DNA from 4 places in the Bacillus sp. PK6-16 genome. Region 4 is predicted to be linked to each of the others. Evidence: a T-box and tRNA genes for the amino acid it is inferred to sense, from the RefSeq annotation. Region 4 holds a T-box; the other regions hold tRNA genes.

Region 1 (5,734 bases), 1.8 Mb from region 4:
CCATATTTATAATGCTATTTTTCTTTTGAGTGCTCTCATAACAAATATAATTAGTAATGGCTTTTATTTATCTACTGTATTTCCAGTATTCTTTATGGCTGTTTTATTATTTGTAGCTAGATATATTAATGTCCCTTATAACCAAAAACAAAAACAAGAAGCTTAGAAAGAGGAGACACTGTGTACCAATCTTTCAAAGATACTCCAATAAAATACATATTGAATTTGTATAAGAAAGCCAATACTTTTTTTGGTATACAAGGAAGTTATACTGCACAACTTCTCCTATATGGAATGTTGTTTCTTGTCTTAATCACTTTCTCCTTGTTTTACTAACAAAAAAGGATCTCACATAAACTGGAGATCCTTTTTAATTTATATTAATTTTTCATATCGAAAATATTGTTTATCCACAAGCATATTTTTCATAAATAAAGCTCAGATTATATTTTTTCTCTAAGCTCATTCGTTGTTCGTCATCGCACCAATAGAAAAGAATATCATGAATCGTTGCGTAACGCTTATTTTTAAGAAATAGCCTAAAGAATGATGGTAAACAATCATGTAATTGTATAAATATATAATTGCGTAGTGTTTCTTCTTTATATTCAATGCCCTTACAAATATACAGTAATTCTTCACAATAATATGCATGCTGTGGAACTTGTATCATTTCGAAAAATGGCACATAAGATAGTAGCTTTCCAATAAAATGACCATATCGATCCATTACTCCTATCGTCATATGCTCCATCATTTCTTTCATCACATATAAATAATCATCTACATGCGTTGTCTTTAATGGGTCTAAGCGATCGGAAATTTGAGATAATACAGCTCTTTGACATGCTAAAACTGCCTGACTAGGTCCATAATATGATAGGAAATCTGTACACTTACGATATTTCCGTAATAAATCATGTGTATACAAATCATATACAAAAGTATTACAATACATTGCTAAACTCATCATATCACTATTTAATTGCTCTTTTGATAATGATTTCGCTCTCTTGCACATATAAAAGAATGTAAATTCCAATACTTCTTTATGAGATAATAAATGTTTACAATCGGTTATACACTTCTCATTAAATTTAACTCTATCCCAAATTTCAATATCCCTATCTGTCAATTCACCTATACGATATTTAATAATTAAATAATTTAAAGCAACTGATTGCGTCAAAAGATCCCATGTTTCATATTCCAATGAAGTATGAACAAACTCAGCTAATCCTTGCGCTATCATAAAATCATTTGCCTCTTCATACCAACCAATCTCTTGGCATAAGCGAAGAATACGCACTAAAGTTGGAATTTCATCTTTATGAAACTGCGGTAATTTCTTTGCTTTATTCATGCCATATACGATAAATGCCGCTAAATTTTCTTCTTTATAAAATTCTTTCTCTTTCCATACTAATATAGTTCGTTCTTTCCCCTCACCTTTTGGGTGACAAGGTACAAGCAAAGAAAATAATTCAGCGAAATTATTTGGTTCTATATATGTATCTGTAACCAAATTCCAATTTGGATCGCCCTGTACAGCCTTCATATAATTCCCCTTCCCTTTTCATCTATGTAGGAAATATTAATTTATTATCGCACCACTAAAAATTAATATTGTTATATTCAAAATCTCTCATAATACTTATATCTATCAGTATATCATCTTTTCTCTTATTAAAAATTAAGAATAACAAATTTTAAAAAAATGTCGAAATTATTAACCACATACTTATTATATAATGTCTCAGATACATCACGCTAACATATTAGTTTAATCCATATATACTAGAATAATGTATCTGAAATTTATATATAATTTAGCTCTTTATGAGTGACCATTAAACTCTCGGTTAATGAAAGCTTCAATTTACTCTGTACGCTCTGAGATTTCGCTCAAGGCAAATCCAGCTTGATCATCTGCTGATTCCCTTATAGCTAAATCTCCTAGTGCTAACATGCCAATAAGTTGACCACTATCAACTACTGGTAATCGTCTAATTTGATGCTGTGCCATTAGCTCTGTAGCTTTTTCAATAGAATCATTTGGAGAAACTGAGATAATATTTGTTGTCATTACATTTGTAATCTTATTAGATCCAGGATGTTTTTCAGCAATCCCTCGAACGACTAAATCACGATCAGTAACAAGCCCAACAACTTGCTCATTTTCAACAACAGGAATTAATCCAACCGATTCTTCCTTCATTTTTACAGCTGCCTCATATACATTGTCTAGCGGTGTACAATGTACAATATGGGTACTCATTAAGTCTCTCACTCGTGTCATTATTATTTCCTCCTTTTTATACATACCATAGCTTTTCCAAAATTCCTTTATTTATTTCTGGAAAGTAACGTAATAAAAAGGATTAACAAAATAAAAAAGAGCCAGCATAATGCTGACTCTTTTTGTATGACCCGTACGGGATTCGAACCCGTGTTACCGCCGTGAAAGGGCGGTGTCTTAACCACTTGACCAACGGGCCATGGCTCCGCAGGTAGGACTCGAACCTACGACCGATCGGTTAACAGCCGATAGCTCTACCACTGAGCTACTGCGGAATAATATATGGTGGGCCTAAATGGACTCGAACCATCGACCTCACGCTTATCAGGCGTGCGCTCTAACCAGCTGAGCTATAGGCCCATATACTTTACAGGGGCAGTAGGAATCGAACCCACACTGGAGGTTTTGGAGACCTCAGTTCTACCTTTAAACTATGCCCCTAAATGATGCCGGCTAGAGGACTTGAACCCCCAACCTACTGATTACAAGTCAGTTGCTCTACCAATTGAGCTAAGCCGGCATAAAAAAATGGTGGCTCGGGACGGAATCGAACCGCCGACACGAGGATTTTCAGTCCTCTGCTCTACCGACTGAGCTACCGAGCCAACATAAATGGCGGTCCCGACCGGGGTCGAACCGGCGATCTCCTGCGTGACAGGCAGGCATGTTAACCACTACACCACGGGACCATTTGGTTGCGGGGACAGGATTTGAACCTGCGACCTTCGGGTTATGAGCCCGACGAGCTACCGTGCTGCTCCACCCCGCGACAATATAAAATTTTAAAAAATGGAGGAGGTAGAGGGATTCGAACCCCCGCGCGACTCTCGCCGCCTGTCGGTTTTCAAGACCGATCCCTTCAGCCGAACTTGGGTATACCTCCATAAAGGAAAAAATAAATATTTTATTATTATATGTCTACACCATTAAAGAAAAAATGGAGGAGGTAGAGGGATTCGAACCCCCGCGCGATTCTCACCGCCTGTCGGTTTTCAAGACCGATCCCTTCAGCCGAACTTGGGTATACCTCCGAGACATATATTAAATAAAGTGGAGCCTAGCGGGATCGAACCGCTGACCTCCTGCGTGCAAGGCAGGCGCTCTCCCAGCTGAGCTAAGGCCCCATGTTTTTTGGGAATATCGGGAAGACAGGATTTGAACCTGCGACCCCCTGGTCCCAAACCAGGTGCTCTACCAAGCTGAGCCACTTCCCGTTAATAAAAGCGCGCCCGAGAGGAGTCGAACCCCTAACCTCTTGATCCGTAGTCAAACGCTCTATCCAATTGAGCTACGGGCGCATATGGTGCCGAGGGCGGGGGTCGAACCCGCACGGTGGTCACCCACCGCAGGATTTTAAGTCCTGTGCGTCTGCCTGTTCCGCCACCCCGGCATGTCATATTGAAAATTGGAGCGGAAGACGGGATTCGAACCCGCGACCCCAACCTTGGCAAGGTTGTATTCTACCACTGAACTACTTCCGCAAGACATGTATGAGTTATTTTATTAAAAGTGCGGGTGAAGGGAGTCGAACCCCCACGCCAAAGGCGCTAGATCCTAAGTCTAGTGCGTCTGCCAATTCCGCCACACCCGCATATTTCATTAAAATGGTGAGCCATGAAGGACTCGAACCTTCGACCCTCTGATTAAAAGTCAGATGCTCTACCAACTGAGCTAATGGCTCTTAATGGCTGGGCTAGCTGGATTCGAACCAGCGCATGACGGAGTCAAAGTCCGTTGCCTTACCGCTTGGCTATAGCCCATTAATTAAGAATGGTGGAGGGGGGCAGATTCGAACTGCCGAACCCGAAGGAGCGGATTTACAGTCCGCCGCGTTTAGCCACTTCGCTACCCCTCCGACATATATGGTGGAGGATGACGGGATCGAACCGCCGACCCCCTGCTTGTAAGGCAGGTGCTCTCCCAGCTGAGCTAATCCTCCATTTTGCCTGGCAACGTCCTACTCTCACAGGGACAAGGTCCCAACTACCATCGGCGCTAGAGAGCTTAACTTCCGTGTTCGGTATGGGAACGGGTGTGACCTCTCTGCCATCATTACCAGACTGTATTCATTTAAGACAAGAATCATTTTAACTCATTTGACCTCGAAAGTCAATAAGTTTTTTATATTCTTTCAAAACTAGATAACATTTGCTACATATTATATGGTTAAGTCCTCGATCTATTAGTATTCGTCAGCTCCACATGTCACCATGCTTCCACCTCGAACCTATCAACCTGATCATCTTTCAGGGATCTTACTAGCTTACGCTATGGGAAATCTCATCTTGAGGGGGGCTTCATGCTTAGATGCTTTCAGCACTTATCCCTTCCGCACATAGCTACCCAGCTATGCCCTTGGCAGAACAACTGGTACACCAGCGGTGCGTCCATCCCGGTCCTCTCGTACTAAGGACAGCTCCTCTCAAATTTCCTACGCCCACGACGGATAGGGACCGAACTGTCTCACGACGTTCTGAACCCAGCTCGCGTACCGCTTTAATGGGCGAACAGCCCAACCCTTGGGACCGACTACAGCCCCAGGATGCGATGAGCCGACATCGAGGTGCCAAACCTCCCCGTCGATGTGGACTCTTGGGGGAGATAAGCCTGTTATCCCCGGGGTAGCTTTTATCCGTTGAGCGATGGCCCTTCCATGCGGAACCACCGGATCACTAAGCCCGACTTTCGTCCCTGCTCGACTTGTAGGTCTCGCAGTCAAGCTCCCTTATGCCTTTGCACTCTACGAATGATTTCCAACCATTCTGAGGGAACCTTTGGGCGCCTCCGTTACACTTTAGGAGGCGACCGCCCCAGTCAAACTGCCCACCTGACACTGTCTCCCGGGTCGATAAGACCCGTAGGTTAGAATTTCAATACAGTCAGGGCGGTATCCCACCAGCGCCTCCACCGAAGCTAGCGCTCCGGTTTCAATGGCTCCCGCCTATCCTGTACAAACTGTACCAAAATTCAATATCAGGCTACAGTAAAGCTCCACGGGGTCTTTCCGTCCTGTCGCGGGTAACCTGCATCTTCACAGGTACTATAATTTCACCGAGTCTCTGGTTGAGACAGTGCCCAAATCGTTACACCTTTCGTGCGGGTCGGAACTTACCCGACAAGGAATTTCGCTACCTTAGGACCGTTATAGTTACGGCCGCCGTTTACTGGGGCTTCAGTTCAGAGCTTCGCTTACGCTAACCCCTCTCCTTAACCTTCCAGCACCGGGCAGGTGTCACCCCCTATACTTCGCCTTACGGCTTCGCAGAGAGCTGTGTTTTTGCTAAACAGTCGCTTGGGCCTATTCACTGCGGCTTTCCGTTAAGAAAGCACCCCTTCTCCCGAAGTTACGGGGTCATTTTGCCGAGTTCCTTAACCAGAGTTCTCTCGCACACCTTAGGATTCTCTCCTCGCCTACCTGTGTCGGTTTGCGGTACA
Region 2 (5,734 bases), 2.3 Mb from region 4:
GTTCATCATCCTCATGCGTTCCAACACGCGAAAATAAACTCCCGCGCCCTAGCTGCTCAAGTGCTCTTCGCAATTCTGGCTGAAAGATAATAATAACGGCTAAAAATCCCCACGTTAATACTTGTTCAGTTAGCCAAGATAGCGTACGCAATTCAAGGAAAATACTGATCATCTTAACGACGATAATAACTGTAATCCCTTTTAAAAGTTGAACAGCTTTCGTCCCTCGGATTATAAGAATTAGCTTATATATAATAAACCATACAATGGCAATATCTAATGCCGTACTAAGATATTTCAAAATGGTCGTATCTTCAAAAGGCATGCTATCCCTTCCTCCTACTTACGAGCAATTCTATCCATATATTGAAATATTGTTTTATGCTCTATCTGTATGTATTTCCAACAACTAGTTAATTATACCATACATGAAACAAACGACAATTACAAACAACCCCCTTTAGCTCAAATTGGTAAGATGTCAAACATTTTTATTGTACAGTATAATATAAATCATTATTATACGCTTATTTTCAAATAAAAAAAGCAACTTCTCAGTTGCTTTTCTTACATTTATTTTAGTTTTTCACCGAATAAAGAACCCATTAAAGCAACTGCTGTTGTTGCCGTTCTATTTCTCTCATCTAAAATCGTATTTACCTCAACAAATTCAGCAGATGTGATAATATCAGCTTCTGCTAACATTTCCATCGCCAAATGACTTTCACGATAAGATAGACCGCCAATTACAGGTGTTCCAACACCTGGTGCATCATGAGGATCAAGACCATCTAAATCTAATGATAAGTGTACACCATCGGTATGAGATAAATATGCGATTGTTTCTTCCATCACAGCCGTCATCCCCATACGATCAATTTCATGCATTGAGAACACTTTAATACCTTCATTGCGAATGAAATCTTTTTCTCCTTCATCCAATGCACGCGCACCGATAATTACGACATTCTCTTTTTTCACCTTTGGATATGCTCCGTATAAATCTACAAGTGAAGAATGTCCATAACCTAAACTTGCTGCAAGTGACATACCATGAATATTTCCAGATGGTGAAGTTTCCTCTGTATTTAAATCACCGTGTGCATCATACCAAATAACGCCTAAGTTTTTATAATGTTTTGCTACACCAGCTAATGTACCGATAGCAATACTATGGTCACCACCTAATACAAGTGGAAAACGACCTTCTTCTATAATATGATCCACCTTACTTGCTAATTCATTACATACAGTTGCAACTTGTGTAAGGTTTCTTAATTTTGTATTTTCATCTATCTCTTTTTCTCTCTCTATACATATATCTCCCATATCTTTAACGTCATATCCAATTTCTTCAATTCTTTCAATTACCCCTGCATAACGGATCGCGCTCGGTCCCATATCAACTCCACGACGCATCTGTCCTAAATCCATTGGAACTCCAATAACTGAGATTTCTTTTTTCATAGATAGTATCCCCCTTTTATGCCTTCACTAAATATTTTAAATCTTTTATATAGTCTGACTCAACTCGACATTTTTCTGTATGGATATACAATTTATTCACTTATATTCACGTTGAAAACCAAATTTCAAGACTATTCTATGTATAAAGTTAACTTAATGAAACAATCGCAATCACTATTATTAAATAATAATAATAAAACACTCCTATATTTAGAAGTGTTTTTCTGATGCTATTTTCCATACTGTTGCAATATTCTTCGTTGTCATTTCAATATTTTCTTCTGCTACTTTATATGCTTCTTCTAGTGTCATCGGTCTCGTTGTAATACTAAATACCGCATCTATTCCTTTCTCGTACACAGCTGAATAATCAGATGATACAGACCCTCCAATAGCAATTACAGGCACAGAAAAACGTTTTGCACGCCCCGCAACACCCACAGGAGCCTTTCCATATGCAGTTTGTTTATCTATTCTACCTTCACCAGTTATAATAAGATTTGCATCTTCTATATGTTTATCGAAATTTGTATACTCTAATACAATTTCAATGCCCCTACGCAAGTCTCCCTTTAACACTGAAATAACAGCCGCTCCCATTCCTCCCGCTGCCCCTGCACCAGGTATTTCAGATACATCAAAAGATACATATCGTTTAAGCATATTCGCATAATGTTGTAAATTTTCATCTAGCTCTTTCATCATCTCTATATTTGCACCCTTTTGTCTCCCAAATACGAAAGATGCTCCCTGCATTCCGACTAATGGATTATCCACATCACATGCCGCTTCTATCTTTACCCCCTTTAAGCGTGGGTCCATTCGTGAAAAATCAATAGTAACAATCGAGTGTAATGTGCCTCCAGATGGATCTATTACTTCACCCTTGCCATTTATAAACCTTACTCCTAAAGCCCCTAACATACCTGCCCCGCCATCATTTGTAGCACTTCCTCCAAGTCCTAAAATTATGTACTCCACTCCTTGATCTAGCGCATGTAATATAAGTTCTCCTGTTCCTTTTGTCGTTGTAATAAGTGGGTTGCGCTTTTCAACTGGAACGTGCTGTAATCCTGATGCTGCTGCCATTTCAATAAACGCTGTCTTTTTATCTTTAGAAATGCCATAAAAAGCTTGTATACCTTCTCTAAGCGGTCCTGTCACACTAATTGATATAATTCTCCCCCCTGTAGCATCAACAAGTGATTCAACCGTCCCTTCTCCTCCATCTCCAATTGGTATTTTCACATACTCTGCATTAGGAAAAATTGCTCTAAAACCTCTTTCAATAGCTCCACATACTTCTATAGCTTTTAGGCTTTCTTTATATGAATCAGATGCAATAACAACTTTCACAATTATCTCCCCATCCCTTATTTTTACGTTTTCTTCATTTTAAACGACAAGTATAAAAGTTGTCTTTTTAAACACAAAAAAAGCTTACATCGTATGATGTAAGCTTTTTTATTTAGATGGAGCCTAGCGGGATCGAACCGCTGACCTCCTGCGTGCAAGGCAGGCGCTCTCCCAGCTGAGCTAAGGCCCCTTATTAATTAAGCGGAAGACGGGATTCGAACCCGCGACCCCAACCTTGGCAAGGTTGTATTCTACCACTGAACTACTTCCGCAAAAATGATGAGCCATGAAGGACTCGAACCTTCGACCCTCTGATTAAAAGTCAGATGCTCTACCAACTGAGCTAATGGCTCGTAAATGGCTGGGCTAGCTGGATTCGAACCAGCGCATGACGGAGTCAAAGTCCGTTGCCTTACCGCTTGGCTATAGCCCATTAATATTTACTAGTATGGTTATCTTTTCAAAAAAATAAACCCTCTCAGGTTATTTTAAAGAAAATGGTGGAGGGGGGCAGATTCGAACTGCCGAACCCGAAGGAGCGGATTTACAGTCCGCCGCGTTTAGCCACTTCGCTACCCCTCCGACATTTTAAATATATATGGTGGAGGATGACGGGATCGAACCGCCGACCCCCTGCTTGTAAGGCAGGTGCTCTCCCAGCTGAGCTAATCCTCCAAAAGTGGTGACCCGTACGGGATTCGAACCCGTGTTACCGCCGTGAAAGGGCGGTGTCTTAACCACTTGACCAACGGGCCAAAAAAGTTTTAAACCTATTCCCAAGCTTCCAACCGGGCTTGAACCGGTGACCTCTTCCTTACCATGGAAGTGCTCTACCAGCTGAGCTATGGAAGCATAATGGCTCCGCAGGTAGGACTCGAACCTACGACCGATCGGTTAACAGCCGATAGCTCTACCACTGAGCTACTGCGGAATAATATTAGCCTGGCAACGTCCTACTCTCACAGGGACAAGGTCCCAACTACCATCGGCGCTAGAGAGCTTAACTTCCGTGTTCGGTATGGGAACGGGTGTGACCTCTCTGCCATCATTACCAGACTTTTATCATTATAAACATTTCTTTCGAAATGTCAAGAAGAAATTTTAATATATATTCCTTCAAAACTAGATAACATTGCTTCATATTATATGGTTAAGTCCTCGATCTATTAGTATTCGTCAGCTCCACATGTCACCATGCTTCCACCTCGAACCTATCAACCTGATCATCTTTCAGGGATCTTACTAGCTTACGCTATGGGAAATCTCATCTTGAGGGGGGCTTCATGCTTAGATGCTTTCAGCACTTATCCCTTCCGCACATAGCTACCCAGCTATGCCCTTGGCAGAACAACTGGTACACCAGCGGTGCGTCCATCCCGGTCCTCTCGTACTAAGGACAGCTCCTCTCAAATTTCCTACGCCCACGACGGATAGGGACCGAACTGTCTCACGACGTTCTGAACCCAGCTCGCGTACCGCTTTAATGGGCGAACAGCCCAACCCTTGGGACCGACTACAGCCCCAGGATGCGATGAGCCGACATCGAGGTGCCAAACCTCCCCGTCGATGTGGACTCTTGGGGGAGATAAGCCTGTTATCCCCGGGGTAGCTTTTATCCGTTGAGCGATGGCCCTTCCATGCGGAACCACCGGATCACTAAGCCCGACTTTCGTCCCTGCTCGACTTGTAGGTCTCGCAGTCAAGCTCCCTTATGCCTTTGCACTCTACGAATGATTTCCAACCATTCTGAGGGAACCTTTGGGCGCCTCCGTTACACTTTAGGAGGCGACCGCCCCAGTCAAACTGCCCACCTGACACTGTCTCCCGGGTCGATAAGACCCGTAGGTTAGAATTTCAATACAGTCAGGGCGGTATCCCACCAGCGCCTCCACCGAAGCTAGCGCTCCGGTTTCAATGGCTCCCGCCTATCCTGTACAAACTGTACCAAAATTCAATATCAGGCTACAGTAAAGCTCCACGGGGTCTTTCCGTCCTGTCGCGGGTAACCTGCATCTTCACAGGTACTATAATTTCACCGAGTCTCTGGTTGAGACAGTGCCCAAATCGTTACACCTTTCGTGCGGGTCGGAACTTACCCGACAAGGAATTTCGCTACCTTAGGACCGTTATAGTTACGGCCGCCGTTTACTGGGGCTTCAGTTCAGAGCTTCGCTTACGCTAACCCCTCTCCTTAACCTTCCAGCACCGGGCAGGTGTCACCCCCTATACTTCGCCTTACGGCTTCGCAGAGAGCTGTGTTTTTGCTAAACAGTCGCTTGGGCCTATTCACTGCGGCTTTCCGTTAAGAAAGCACCCCTTCTCCCGAAGTTACGGGGTCATTTTGCCGAGTTCCTTAACCAGAGTTCTCTCGCACACCTTAGGATTCTCTCCTCGCCTACCTGTGTCGGTTTGCGGTACAGGCACCTTTTATCTCGCTAGAAGCTTTTCTTGGCAGCGGGGAATCAAAGACTTCGCTCCATAAGGAGCTTCCCCATCACAGCTCAGCCTTTACGATAAGCGGATTTGCCTACTTATCAGCCTAACTGCTTGGACGTGCACAACCAATCGCACGCTTCTTCTATCCTTCTGCGTCCCTCCATTGCTCAAACGATAAAGAGGTGGTACAGGAATATCAACCTGTTGTCCATCGCCTACGCCTGTCGGCCTCGGCTTAGGTCCTGACTAACCCTGAGCGGACGAGCCTTCCTCAGGAAACCTTAGGCATTCGGTGGACGGGATTCTCACCCGTCTTTCGCTACTCATACCGGCATTCTCACTTCTAAGCACTCCACCAGTCCTTCCGGTCTGACTTCACTGTCCTTAGAACGCTCCCCTACCACTGATACCATTGGTATCAATCCGCAGCTTCGGTGGTGTATTTAGCCCCGGTACATTTTCGGCGCAGAGTCAC
Region 3 (5,734 bases), 2.2 Mb from region 4:
GGATTAAACATTACGCAAGAAGCAAACGGAGTGATGTATTATGACTATTCTCCATACTTGCATAAGTTTTTACCTATTAATGCAAACGGTGACTTTAAAGTTGGCATTACTCCTGAATCCTTTAAAGTGGAAGGTCCAATGAACACAGGGGTATATATTTTCGATTATGCAACTGCAGGAGTTGACTATCCAAGCGGTGTAAATAACTATTGGTTTATCCCGCAAGGAGCTCAATATGCGAAAACTAGCTATGATAAAAAAGAAGTATATAAAGGTGATGAATTCACTGTGACGCTAAACGCCAAACATGTGAAACAATTTGTTGCTGGGGAATTTAACGTAAAATTCCTAGAAAAGAACTTCAAATTTGCAAATGCGAAATTGAATCCTGCTTTTAAAAAACTCCTTTCTGAAAAAGGGGTAACAGCAAAAGTAAATGAACCGAAGCTAGAAGCAGGCTCTGTTACAGTTGGCGGTGCTATCGATGACAAAAACTTCGCTGGATTAGATGGTGATTTCCCGTTCATTGATGTAACGTTCAAAGTAGAAAACGATGAGTTTTATGAAGCAAATGCTCAATTAGAGTTACCAGTGTTTGTATACTGGAAACCAGGAGAAACAGAGCCAAATAGAATGCGTGTCCTTCAAGATCAATCATTCTCAGTAATGTCCTTAAACTCATTAGTAGAAGGAAATATTAAGCCTGGTGCATTCTTAAATGAACGTGGATATTTAGATGAAAAGTTCGATTATACAAAGCTTGGCGTAAAAGTATATGCGACTGATTCTTATCGTCATAAGTTTGAAGGCTCACTAGATAAATACGGATACTTCAAACTAAATGGACTTCCAGTTAATAAACGCGACTATAACTTATATGTAGAGGTGCCAGGACATTTAACAAGCCGCCTAACAACGAAACTTGGTACTGAAAAAGACGGTAAGCTGCTTGGCCAATATTATTATGCAAGACCTGACGAAAACCTTGCCGGCGATGTAAATGCTGATAAAGTAATCGATATTAGAGATGCTGAAATTATCGCTAGCAACTATGGCAAAAAAGGACTAACTGTAAAAGACGGAGACCTTAATAAAGATGGGATTGTCGATGAAAAAGATATTCGCTTCGTCGAAAAGAACTTCTTGAAAAAAGGTCCGGATGCATCTAAATCACAAACACCTGTAGAAAAATCCAAAAGCGGTACACTGGCAGATATTTTAAAGAAATTAGGATTAACGCCTAAAAAATGATAAAGTGAAACTTTAATCAGTGTGGGGTGTTAATCCCCCACTGATTATTAGTTGAACCAATCGGGCTTTTACGGGCAGTTGATCACCAAACTAACTTCTTTGCTTTCGCTGCATTTTGAGGTGGGGATCTTACTGCCCGTTAATGCGGGATAATAAAGAGCACTCTACTTAAAGTAGAGTGCTTTTTTCTATAAACGACCCTGATCCAGCAAAAGGGGTATATTGGGGATATACAAGGGAAACCGGAAAAGGAATTTATATTAAATTATATGAATTTAGAGGTAGGAAGCAGTGTCCCGCCCCTAAATGATTTAGCAATTATTATAGTACTGGTGCCATTGTTTCTTTTAATACTTTTACAGAATGAGCGAACTTCGCTTTTTCTTCTTCATTTAACTCAAGCTCTACGATTTCACGTACACCTTCGCGGTTAATTACAGCTGGAACACCTACGTAAGCATCTTTCTCACCGTATTGGCCTTCAAGGTATGCAGATACAGTTAATACGCTGTTCTCGTTGTTTAAGATTGCTTTAGTTACACGAAGTAGTGACATACCGATTCCGTAGTAAGTTGCACCTTTACGCTCGATGATATGGTAAGCTGCATCACGTACATTTTCGAAGATTTTATCTAAGTCTTCTTGTTTGTACTGTTCGTTGTTAGCTAAGATTGTTTCTAGTTTTTGTACACCGATAGTAGCGTGGCTCCATACTGGAAGTTCAGTATCACCGTGTTCACCAACGATGTAAGCATGAACGTTGCGTGGATCTACATCTAAGTAGTCACCTAACATGTAACGGAAACGAGCAGAGTCTAAAGTAGTACCAGAACCGATTACGCGCTCTTTCGGTAAACCAGATTCTTTCCAAGTTACGTAAGTTAAAATATCAACTGGGTTAGTTGCGATTAAGAAGATTCCATCGAATCCGCTATCCATAATGCCACGAACGATTTGTTTAAAGATCTTTGTATTTTTCTCAACTAAGTCTAAACGAGTTTCACCTGGCTTTTGTGGTAACCCAGCAGTGATAACAACTAAATCTGCATCTTTACAATCTGCATAGCTACCGCTCCAAACTTTTGTTGGTGATGGAGAGAATGGTACCGCATGGCTTAAGTCCATTGCTTCCCCTTCTGCTTTTGCTTCATTAACATCTACTAATACGAATTCTTCAGCTACACCTTGGTTGATCATTGAGTAAGCGTAACTACAACCTACAGCTCCTGTTCCTACTAATACTACACGATTGATACCTTTTTTCATGGTAATTTCCCCTCTCTATTGTTCACATATATTTTTTATGATTGTTTAAGTAATTAATTAAAATACTAATTTAATGTTGTTTAACTTCTTTACATTCATATTGTAGCACGTATTATTGTGAATTACTTCACAAATTATGACCTATTTGTGAACTTTTTCACATAGAGTGTAAAGTTATTGGAATAGGTGTGGAATCCATTTCAATGGAGGCGTTTTCTTTAGATTGTGAAAGGGATTTTCTTGTGTTTTTTGTCGGTAAGTGAAATTATACCAGCGATTTTTAGAATATATCGACTGTAACTCCAAATATATCAGCGATTATTGAAATTTATCGACCGTAACTCAAATTATATCAGCGATTTTTGCAATATATCGACTTACCGACAAAACTCGACAATACTGACAACATAAAAAAGCTGTCTTCAGTAGATCACAGCTATTGAGAGAAAGCAGCTTCTTCTATATATTATTTATTTTCCACAGTAGCTCCCAGATGCATTTTCATCGGTTTCTCCAAGTGTAGGAGGCTACAGCCATACAGCTGGGGTAAAAGTTCAAGTTGAAGTTAATTCCTTCATATTCATACAGGTCCAAATAATTAACATGATTGTATTTACGGCTCTCTATGTACCCAACTGCAACAGCGAATACTTCATATTTCTTCTATTGCATAAAAAAGCAGACTATCCAAAGTCCATTTTTATACAACAAAAAAGAGATAGCAGATTATGCTATCTCTTTTAGTATGACCCGTACGGGATTCGAACCCGTGTTACCGCCGTGAAAGGGCGGTGTCTTAACCACTTGACCAACGGGCCAGTTCTGGCAGAGAAGAAGGGATTCGAACCCTCGCACCGCGTTCGCGATCTACTCCCTTAGCAGGGGAGCCCCTTGAGCCACTTGGGTACTTCTCTATAAATATGGCTCCGCAGGTAGGACTCGAACCTACGACCGATCGGTTAACAGCCGATAGCTCTACCACTGAGCTACTGCGGAACAATTATGGTGGGCCTAAATGGACTCGAACCATCGACCTCACGCTTATCAGGCGTGCGCTCTAACCAGCTGAGCTATAGGCCCATAATTGAAAAGCGGGTGAAGAGAATCGAACTCTCGACCAGAGCTTGGAAGGCTCTTGTTTTACCACTAAACTACACCCGCATTAAATTGTAAATGGTGAGCCATGAAGGACTCGAACCTTCGACCCTCTGATTAAAAGTCAGATGCTCTACCAACTGAGCTAATGGCTCATTTTGAAAGTGGTGCCGACTAGAGGACTTGAACCCCCAACCTACTGATTACAAGTCAGTTGCTCTACCAATTGAGCTAAGTCGGCTTGCGACTTCAAAATGGTGGCTCGGGACGGAATCGAACCGCCGACACGAGGATTTTCAGTCCTCTGCTCTACCGACTGAGCTACCGAGCCTTTATGTAAAAATGGCGGTCCCGACCGGGGTCGAACCGGCGATCTCCTGCGTGACAGGCAGGCATGTTAACCACTACACCACGGGACCATTTGGTTGCGGGGACAGGATTTGAACCTGCGACCTTCGGGTTATGAGCCCGACGAGCTACCGTGCTGCTCCACCCCGCGATGATAAAATATTTACTTTAGAAAAAATGGAGGAGGTAGAGGGATTCGAACCCCCGCGCGACTCTCGCCGCCTGTCGGTTTTCAAGACCGATCCCTTCAGCCGAACTTGGGTATACCTCCGAGATATATACGTCTAATGGTGGACCTTGTAGGACTCGAACCTACGACCGGACGGTTATGAGCCGTCTGCTCTAACCAGCTGAGCTAAAGGTCCTTTATGGTAGCGGCGGAGGGGATCGAACCCCCGACCTCACGGGTATGAACCGTACGCTCTAGCCAGCTGAGCTACACCGCCATAAATGATATTAATATAAGTGGAGCCTAGCGGGATCGAACCGCTGACCTCCTGCGTGCAAGGCAGGCGCTCTCCCAGCTGAGCTAAGGCCCCATATTTTTTAGGGATATCGGGAAGACAGGATTTGAACCTGCGACCCCCTGGTCCCAAACCAGGTGCTCTACCAAGCTGAGCCACTTCCCGTTAATAAAAGCGCGCCCGAGAGGAGTCGAACCCCTAACCTCTTGATCCGTAGTCAAACGCTCTATCCAATTGAGCTACGGGCGCATATGGTGCCGAGGGCGGGGGTCGAACCCGCACGGTGGTCACCCACCGCAGGATTTTAAGTCCTGTGCGTCTGCCTGTTCCGCCACCCCGGCATGTCATATTGAAAATTGGAGCGGAAGACGGGATTCGAACCCGCGACCCCAACCTTGGCAAGGTTGTATTCTACCACTGAACTACTTCCGCAAGACATGTATGAGTTATTTAATTAAAAGTGCGGGTGAAGGGAGTCGAACCCCCACGCCAAAGGCGCCAGATCCTAAGTCTGGTGCGTCTGCCAATTCCGCCACACCCGCATATTAATTTATTTAAGAAAAATGGGGCGACTGATGGGAATCGAACCCACGAATGCCGGAGCCACAATCCGGTGCGTTAACCACTTCGCCACAACCGCCATGATTTCTGGTGCCGACTAGAGGACTTGAACCCCCAACCTACTGATTACAAGTCAGTTGCTCTACCAATTGAGCTAAGTCGGCTAAATGGTGGAGGATGACGGGATCGAACCGCCGACCCCCTGCTTGTAAGGCAGGTGCTCTCCCAGCTGAGCTAATCCTCCATTTGCCTGGCAACGTCCTACTCTCACAGGGACAAGGTCCCAACTACCATCGGCGCTAGAGAGCTTAACTTCCGTGTTCGGTATGGGAACGGGTGTGACCTCTCTGCCATCATTACCAGACTGTATTCATTTAAGACAAGAATTATTATAACTCATTTACTTTTGAAAGTCAACAAGTTTTTTATATTCTTTCAAAACTAGATAACATTGCTTCATATTATATGGTTAAGTCCTCGATCTATTAGTATTCGTCAGCTCCACATGTCACCATGCTTCCACCTCGAACCTATCAACCTGATCATCTTTCAGGGATCTTACTAGCTTACGCTATGGGAAATCTCATCTTGAGGGGGGCTTCATGCTTAGATGCTTTCAGCACTTATCCCTTCCGCACATAGCTACCCAGCTATGCCCTTGGCAGAACAACTGGTACACCAGCGGTGCGTCCATCCCGGTCCTCTCGTACTAAGGACAGCTCCTCTCAAATTTCCTACGCCCACGACGG
Region 4 (5,734 bases):
ACTATTACTAATTAGCTTTTTTTATACAAGCTCCTCTTAAAATTAAATGTTATTTTTAAGTAAAAAAGCACGCAGATTGTTTTATAACATACACTCTTTACTATAACAGAAAGGTGGTATCACTATGCCCCTTATTCCATACAACGAAAGTGATGTTGATTTACTAGCTCGATTAATTCGTGCTGAAGCTGAAGGCGAAGGTCGCCAAGGTGAGGAGTTAGTTGGATGCGTTGTAGTAAACCGTGTATTTTGTGATTGCTTAGATTTTAAACAACTCCGTACCGTACGAGACGCTGTATATCAAAGCCCCGGCGGATTTGAAGCAGTACAATATGGATATTTTTATCAACGCGCTCGTGAATCAGAAAAAGAAATCGCACGAAAAGTTTTACAAGGTCAATGGCGCTGGCCTGCACGATGGGCTCTTTGGTATTTCCGTCCAGTTGGAGCTTGTCCACCTGAATGGTATAATCAGCCATTTGTAGGACAGTTTAAAAGCCATTGTTTTTATGAACCAAGTGGTGATGAATGTCCGAAAATGTATTCACGATAGTAAAATTTGCAACGCAAGTACTTAGAAATTTTGGTACTTACGTTGCTTTTAAATGTGTTTTAGAAATCTAATAGTGTGATGAATTTTTCTATGCCTACTACATGTATTAATAATGGTATACGAGGACCATTTGATTGATTCATAATGAGCTTATATATAATAGTGAATAATTGTTTTTGATTTTCTTTCATTATTTTTTTATTTTCATGATGACAAATCGTATATAATTGCTCCATTAAGTTAGAGTAATCTTTAATAGAACGAAGTATTTTACAAACTTCTACTAGCCATTCTTTCTGCCTTTCATCTAATGTGTAGTAAAACTCAGCATTTTTCTCCTGATTTACCGCGATTAATTTTTCAGATTGAAAGTTTCTTATCCAATACTCTGCGCGATTACTTATCACTCTCATTTCATCTAATGCATAACTCCTATCTATTTTCTTTAATATCCCCTGTAAAATAGTTGAATCAAAATTTAATAATGGTAACGTTCCTGCTACTTGATTAAATCTCGGATATTCTTTAAACTCGCTATCAACTATAGATAGTTTAATTGCATCAAATAAATCTTCATTTTTGAGCATTTTATTTTCATAACTATCTTTCAATCGTTCATATTCTGTATAATTGCGAATCACATCTTCATCCAACCCAATATGAAAAGCAGCGCCTGGTTTGTATTTTGCAAACATAAAGAGAATTACTTCTGGTATATACACTTTCAATAAATCGCTTGGTGTAATACTATTCCCTGAAGAGCTAGACATTTTTTCATGATTTCCTTTAATACCAATGAAATCGTAAGCAACGTAATGAGGCGCTTCACGATTGAATATTTTCCTTGCAATTTCTTTTGATACATTATAACTACCCGTTTCTGATGAATGATCTCTTCCACCCGGTTCAAAAATAACATCCTCTATCATCCATCTCATCGGCCAATCGATTTTCCAGTTTAGTTTCATTTTATTTGTATTTAATACGGATAATTCTTTTTCATTTCCGCATTCACATTCATACCGGACTGTTTTTAATACTTCATCAAAATATGTAATAGTTGTTGTATCTTTTCCACACCTCTCACAATATAATGCAGCTGGATAAAAATTGTTTCGCTCTTCTTCACTACACTCTCCAGTTTTAAAGTCCATTAAAATATCATATATTTCTTTTCGTTTATACAAAGCCTCTAAAATATTTTTGTTATACCTTCCGCTTCTATATTCATCATGTTGATAAATAAATTCTACTTCAATTCCAAATGCTTGAAGCGATTTTTCAAACTCTTTTTCAAAATGCTCCGCATACGAGTTATAACATCCATACGGATCTGGAATATCACAGTATGGCATACCAATATACTTCGCAAAAGAAGGATCAATATTTTGGGGAACTTTTCTAAACCTATCATAATCATCCCACGAAAATATAAAACGAGTCTTTTTCCCTAAATCTTGAAGTGCTCTTACTACGAAATAAGTCGTTACGATTTCACGAAAATTCCCAATATGAACAGAACCTGACGGACTAATTCCTGATGCACAAACAAACGTTTCTTTATTTGGATGTTTCCTAATTAATTCATGTGCTACTTCATACGCCCAATGCATATATTACTCACCTCGATTATTTTTTTGTTTTCGCATTTTCAGTTTTATGCAATAAAAAAACTCCCACCCCCAAGATTATTCATCTTGAGGACGAGAGTTGTTAGCTTCGCGGTACCACCTCAGTTTGTTAATATGTCACCATATTAACCTCTTCAGGTACGGCAAAATATGCTTATACCCTATCTCTATAACGGGAGAATCCGTCACACCATCCCTAAATAAATTAGTTCCTTGCGCAGCTCCAAGTCTTTTTTCGTTAAGATGTATACCGCTCTTTCTCAGCTACCAGAGCTCTCTGTACGTATTCTTTCTTAACTACTCTTCTCTTCCATGCCATTTTAAATATTAGTTTTTTAATATGATAATTTATAACACTTTTATTGTCAAACTTTTCCGAATTAAAAACATATAATTACCTAAAAAAATTCTTTATCGCTTCTAATTGAATTTTATGACTACACTCATCACAACAATATACCCCGTTTGGTTTCTCTTTAAATCGCTTATATTTTTCACTGCCTTCGTAAACACGAAATATATTCTTACAAGAAAAGCAAACAATCTCATAAAACATCATATGCATTTTCCTCTCCTTGTTTATACACTTTTTTAATCACTTGTGAGAAGGTCATTTTTCTACAGTATAAATTTTAATATCCTTTGACTAAAAGGTTTACCTCTATTCTTATCGAATTATATTAATATCTTATAACGCGAGGTGAACATCTTGTTCAGTAATATAGAATTAGTTTTAGATGCTAAAGCAAGTTTAGCTGAAGGACCATGTTGGAATGGAAAAAAGCAACTTTTATATTGGGTTGATATTATGGAGAGAAAATTATGCATATACAATCCTACCGCTAATACGAACCGAGTAATTGCTCTCAATCAACAAATTGGCTGTGTTGTTCCATATTTAGAGGATGTACTACTCTTAGCTATGGAAAAAGGCTTTTATTCTATTAATGTAAATACCGAAAAACTGACACATATTTTTGACCCTGAACCACATTTAATAGAAAATCGTTTCAATGATGGAAAATGTGATCCAGCTGGTCGTTTCTGGGCAGGTTCTACAGATACATACGGTATGAATGCTGCAGGTTCCTTGTATTGTTTACATCATAATTTAAGTGTAGAGAAAAAAGTTTCACATGTAAATACATCAAATGGAATTGCTTGGTCACCTGATCATACATACTTTTACTTTATAGATACACCTACTAAAAAAGTGGTTCGCTATCAATATAATATACGTACTGGAGACATTCATAATCCAAGTGATGTAATCATTTTCTCTGAAAATGATGGTCTACCTGATGGTATGACAATTGACGAAGAAGGTTGTTTATGGATTGCACATTGGGGAGGTTCAAAAATAACTAGATGGAATCCATCTACTGGAGAACAAATATTAAATATTCCAATTCCAGCTTTATATGTAACATCATGTACATTTGGAGGACCTAATTTAACAGATTTATATGTTACAACAGCCAGAACAAGAATGACGGATGACGAATTAAAAGAGTATCCACATGCTGGTGGTATTTTTCGAATTCAAACAAATATAAAAGGTTGTCCTACATATGAATTTTGCAATAAAAATATTGGAGTTGAAACAATGTGAACCGTATCGATTACATAAGACAAGAAGAAAAGAAATATCACGACCTTTGCTATGAACAATATAAACTATTTGAAATTGGCTCTTGGCTGTACAAACCGGTTAAAATAGTTATGGACTTGATGGATCACTTTGAAGGACAAAACAACTTGCAAGTACTTGATCTTGGCTCTGGCGTCGCTAGAAATAGCATTCCAATTGCACAAAAGTTAAGAAATACTAGCGGCACTGTTACATGTGTTGATTTACTTAATTCCGCTTTAACAAAGCTACAAACTTATAGCAAAGAACATGCTGTATTCGAGGTTATAAAAACAGAACAAGCAGCAATTGAAAACTATCATATTGACTCTAACGCTTATGATTATATCGTTGCAGTATCAAGTTTAGAACATGTCAAATCAGAAGAAGATTTTAAAAACGTACTTCATTCTATGAAAAAAGGGACAAAAAACGGCGGTATTAATTGTTTGATTATTAACTCTAACATACAAGAAATTGATTTAAAAACGAATGAAGAATTAGAAGCTTTAATTGAAATTAATCTTTCAACCGAAGAAATGATAAGTACTTTAAAAAGCATTTATAAAGAATGGAAAGAACTAAAAGTTGAAATAAAAGAATTAGCTTATGATATTATTCGAAATGAAAGACACATTCAATTAAAAACAAATGCTATAACGTTTGTAGTTCAAAAATAATCGTATAATAAAGATATGATTATTTCTCTCAGATTTATTTTTATTGCACGAAATTTGCAACTATAAATATTTATGAAACAAAAAATAAAAGAGCACTTGTTTCCGCAAGTGCTCTTTTTGGGGATTTTGAGATATCCTATTAAAGAAAGTTAAGGTTACTTAAAGTTAATAGGTACTTCTATTATATGCTTGTCCTTTTTATTTGTGCATAATCAATATATAAACATCTTTAATCATTCTTAATAACTTTTAATTATAGTTCTCTCTTACATTTTATCGTAAAAAAATTGATTGAAGGTTTATTTACCACGTTCTTATTTGGTTCATCAATTTCCGAAACTTGTACTAATCCATATTGATTAAAATCTCGTTTTATAGATTCAGAATCATAGAAGAACATTTTTACGCCTTCCATTATTTCATAATAGTCTTGCTCCAGCTGTTTTCCTTTTCCGTACATTGGGGCTTTTTGAGAAACAGTTGTAAAAACCATATATCCGCCTGGTTTTAACTGATTATAACAATCTTCAATAAATTTCTCTCTTTCCTGTTCATTCAACAAATGAAGAAGTGCATGACTAAATATCCCATCATACAGTTTGTTATTAAAAGGCATCTCATTTACCGAACCGTGATAGATACTAATATCTTCTAGTCCATTTTGCTTTGCTAAATCAATGGCTGTTTTTGAAATTTCAATACCTGTTACATTTATACCATTATCGATAAAAACCTTTGCATTTCTTCCATATCCAATACCTGGAATTAATATATCTTTAACGTTCTTTTCAAGAAAAAAATCTTTTGTCAAAATTGCAGATTCTGTAGATTCAAATCCCCACATCGTTTGTTTTTCGATAAAACTTGATTCCCAAAATTCCATTATGTATCTATCTCCTTATTTTCAATCCATTTTTAGTACCACATTAAAAACTTATAAATTTTAACGCTGCGTCTACCTATGCCAAATTAATTTTTTACCACATTCACTATAAGTCCATTGAATATAGCACAATTATAAGCCTATATCTATTATAATGATTGGTTTAAAATCCACCCTATTTTATTAATCCTTACATTTGTAGAAAAATAAAAAAGCCAATACTTCCGTTATAGTATTGGCTTTTTCTCACGAGAAATTATCTTTTTATATTGTACCGATCTAATACTTTTTCTAACATTTCTAAAGTTATTGGTTGTGCTTCTTTTATTAATTGATAACCAATACGACCATTCGGTT

What was found. A T-box is a leader RNA that pairs with one kind of tRNA and senses whether it is charged. The one in region 4 lies ahead of lysS (lysine--tRNA ligase), so its partner is inferred to be a tRNA-Lys.
Region 1: it has a tRNA-Lys gene. The T-box ahead of lysS (lysine--tRNA ligase) is inferred to sense a tRNA for this amino acid. The anticodon was not compared.
Region 2: it has a tRNA-Lys gene. The T-box ahead of lysS (lysine--tRNA ligase) is inferred to sense a tRNA for this amino acid. The anticodon was not compared.
Region 3: it has a tRNA-Lys gene. The T-box ahead of lysS (lysine--tRNA ligase) is inferred to sense a tRNA for this amino acid. The anticodon was not compared.

The regions. Positions count from the first base shown of each region.
Region 1 covers NZ_CP096511.1:4,566,750-4,572,483, forward strand. The annotation lists gene M1D66_RS23480 (hypothetical protein) at 1-166, shown strand, start outside; gene M1D66_RS23485 (DUF3965 domain-containing protein) at 407-1,558, opposite strand; gene M1D66_RS23490 (CBS domain-containing protein) at 1,880-2,299, opposite strand; tRNA gene M1D66_RS23495 (tRNA-Glu) at 2,427-2,498, opposite strand; tRNA gene M1D66_RS23500 (tRNA-Asn) at 2,500-2,574, opposite strand; tRNA gene M1D66_RS23505 (tRNA-Ile) at 2,583-2,659, opposite strand; tRNA gene M1D66_RS23510 (tRNA-Trp) at 2,670-2,740, opposite strand; tRNA gene M1D66_RS23515 (tRNA-Thr) at 2,747-2,819, opposite strand; tRNA gene M1D66_RS23520 (tRNA-Phe) at 2,829-2,904, opposite strand; tRNA gene M1D66_RS23525 (tRNA-Asp) at 2,913-2,988, opposite strand; tRNA gene M1D66_RS23530 (tRNA-Met) at 2,992-3,068, opposite strand; tRNA gene M1D66_RS23535 (tRNA-Ser) at 3,090-3,182, opposite strand; tRNA gene M1D66_RS23540 (tRNA-Ser) at 3,238-3,330, opposite strand; tRNA gene M1D66_RS23545 (tRNA-Ala) at 3,351-3,423, opposite strand; tRNA gene M1D66_RS23550 (tRNA-Pro) at 3,440-3,513, opposite strand; tRNA gene M1D66_RS23555 (tRNA-Arg) at 3,524-3,597, opposite strand; tRNA gene M1D66_RS23560 (tRNA-Leu) at 3,601-3,689, opposite strand; tRNA gene M1D66_RS23565 (tRNA-Gly) at 3,706-3,780, opposite strand; tRNA gene M1D66_RS23570 (tRNA-Leu) at 3,810-3,890, opposite strand; tRNA gene M1D66_RS23575 (tRNA-Lys) at 3,905-3,980, opposite strand; tRNA gene M1D66_RS23580 (tRNA-Gln) at 3,985-4,059, opposite strand; tRNA gene M1D66_RS23585 (tRNA-Tyr) at 4,071-4,154, opposite strand; tRNA gene M1D66_RS23590 (tRNA-Val) at 4,163-4,238, opposite strand; rRNA gene rrf (5S ribosomal RNA) at 4,244-4,359, opposite strand; rRNA gene M1D66_RS23600 (23S ribosomal RNA) at 4,462-5,734, opposite strand, start outside.
Region 2 covers NZ_CP096511.1:5,141,559-5,147,292, forward strand. The annotation lists gene cdaA (diadenylate cyclase CdaA) at 1-325, opposite strand, end outside; gene rocF (arginase) at 574-1,467, opposite strand; gene M1D66_RS26340 (glycerate kinase) at 1,678-2,823, opposite strand; tRNA gene M1D66_RS26345 (tRNA-Ala) at 2,941-3,013, opposite strand; tRNA gene M1D66_RS26350 (tRNA-Gly) at 3,024-3,095, opposite strand; tRNA gene M1D66_RS26355 (tRNA-Lys) at 3,104-3,176, opposite strand; tRNA gene M1D66_RS26360 (tRNA-Gln) at 3,182-3,256, opposite strand; tRNA gene M1D66_RS26365 (tRNA-Tyr) at 3,322-3,405, opposite strand; tRNA gene M1D66_RS26370 (tRNA-Val) at 3,423-3,498, opposite strand; tRNA gene M1D66_RS26375 (tRNA-Glu) at 3,504-3,578, opposite strand; tRNA gene M1D66_RS26380 (tRNA-Thr) at 3,603-3,675, opposite strand; tRNA gene M1D66_RS26385 (tRNA-Asn) at 3,680-3,754, opposite strand; rRNA gene rrf (5S ribosomal RNA) at 3,764-3,879, opposite strand; rRNA gene M1D66_RS26395 (23S ribosomal RNA) at 3,970-5,734, opposite strand, start outside.
Region 3 covers NZ_CP096511.1:601,539-607,272, reverse strand. The annotation lists gene M1D66_RS03065 (S8 family serine peptidase) at 1-1,251, shown strand, start outside; gene M1D66_RS03060 (L-lactate dehydrogenase) at 1,573-2,517, opposite strand; tRNA gene M1D66_RS03055 (tRNA-Glu) at 3,264-3,335, opposite strand; tRNA gene M1D66_RS03050 (tRNA-Ser) at 3,341-3,431, opposite strand; tRNA gene M1D66_RS03045 (tRNA-Asn) at 3,439-3,513, opposite strand; tRNA gene M1D66_RS03040 (tRNA-Ile) at 3,521-3,597, opposite strand; tRNA gene M1D66_RS03035 (tRNA-Gly) at 3,608-3,678, opposite strand; tRNA gene M1D66_RS03030 (tRNA-Lys) at 3,692-3,767, opposite strand; tRNA gene M1D66_RS03025 (tRNA-Thr) at 3,778-3,853, opposite strand; tRNA gene M1D66_RS03020 (tRNA-Phe) at 3,868-3,943, opposite strand; tRNA gene M1D66_RS03015 (tRNA-Asp) at 3,956-4,031, opposite strand; tRNA gene M1D66_RS03010 (tRNA-Met) at 4,035-4,111, opposite strand; tRNA gene M1D66_RS03005 (tRNA-Ser) at 4,139-4,231, opposite strand; tRNA gene M1D66_RS03000 (tRNA-Ile) at 4,249-4,325, opposite strand; tRNA gene M1D66_RS02995 (tRNA-Met) at 4,330-4,406, opposite strand; tRNA gene M1D66_RS02990 (tRNA-Ala) at 4,427-4,499, opposite strand; tRNA gene M1D66_RS02985 (tRNA-Pro) at 4,516-4,589, opposite strand; tRNA gene M1D66_RS02980 (tRNA-Arg) at 4,600-4,673, opposite strand; tRNA gene M1D66_RS02975 (tRNA-Leu) at 4,677-4,765, opposite strand; tRNA gene M1D66_RS02970 (tRNA-Gly) at 4,782-4,856, opposite strand; tRNA gene M1D66_RS02965 (tRNA-Leu) at 4,886-4,966, opposite strand; tRNA gene M1D66_RS02960 (tRNA-His) at 4,989-5,064, opposite strand; tRNA gene M1D66_RS02955 (tRNA-Thr) at 5,074-5,149, opposite strand; tRNA gene M1D66_RS02950 (tRNA-Val) at 5,154-5,229, opposite strand; rRNA gene rrf (5S ribosomal RNA) at 5,234-5,349, opposite strand; rRNA gene M1D66_RS02940 (23S ribosomal RNA) at 5,451-5,734, opposite strand, start outside.
Region 4 covers NZ_CP096511.1:2,796,567-2,802,300, forward strand. The annotation lists gene M1D66_RS14420 (cell wall hydrolase) at 125-553, shown strand; gene lysS (lysine--tRNA ligase) at 613-2,166, opposite strand; T-box leader at 2,250-2,506, opposite strand; gene M1D66_RS14430 (DUF2197 domain-containing protein) at 2,579-2,749, opposite strand; gene M1D66_RS14435 (SMP-30/gluconolactonase/LRE family protein) at 2,894-3,796, shown strand; gene M1D66_RS14440 (class I SAM-dependent methyltransferase) at 3,793-4,494, shown strand; gene M1D66_RS14445 (class I SAM-dependent methyltransferase) at 4,748-5,377, opposite strand; gene M1D66_RS14450 (DUF421 domain-containing protein) at 5,634-5,734, opposite strand, start outside.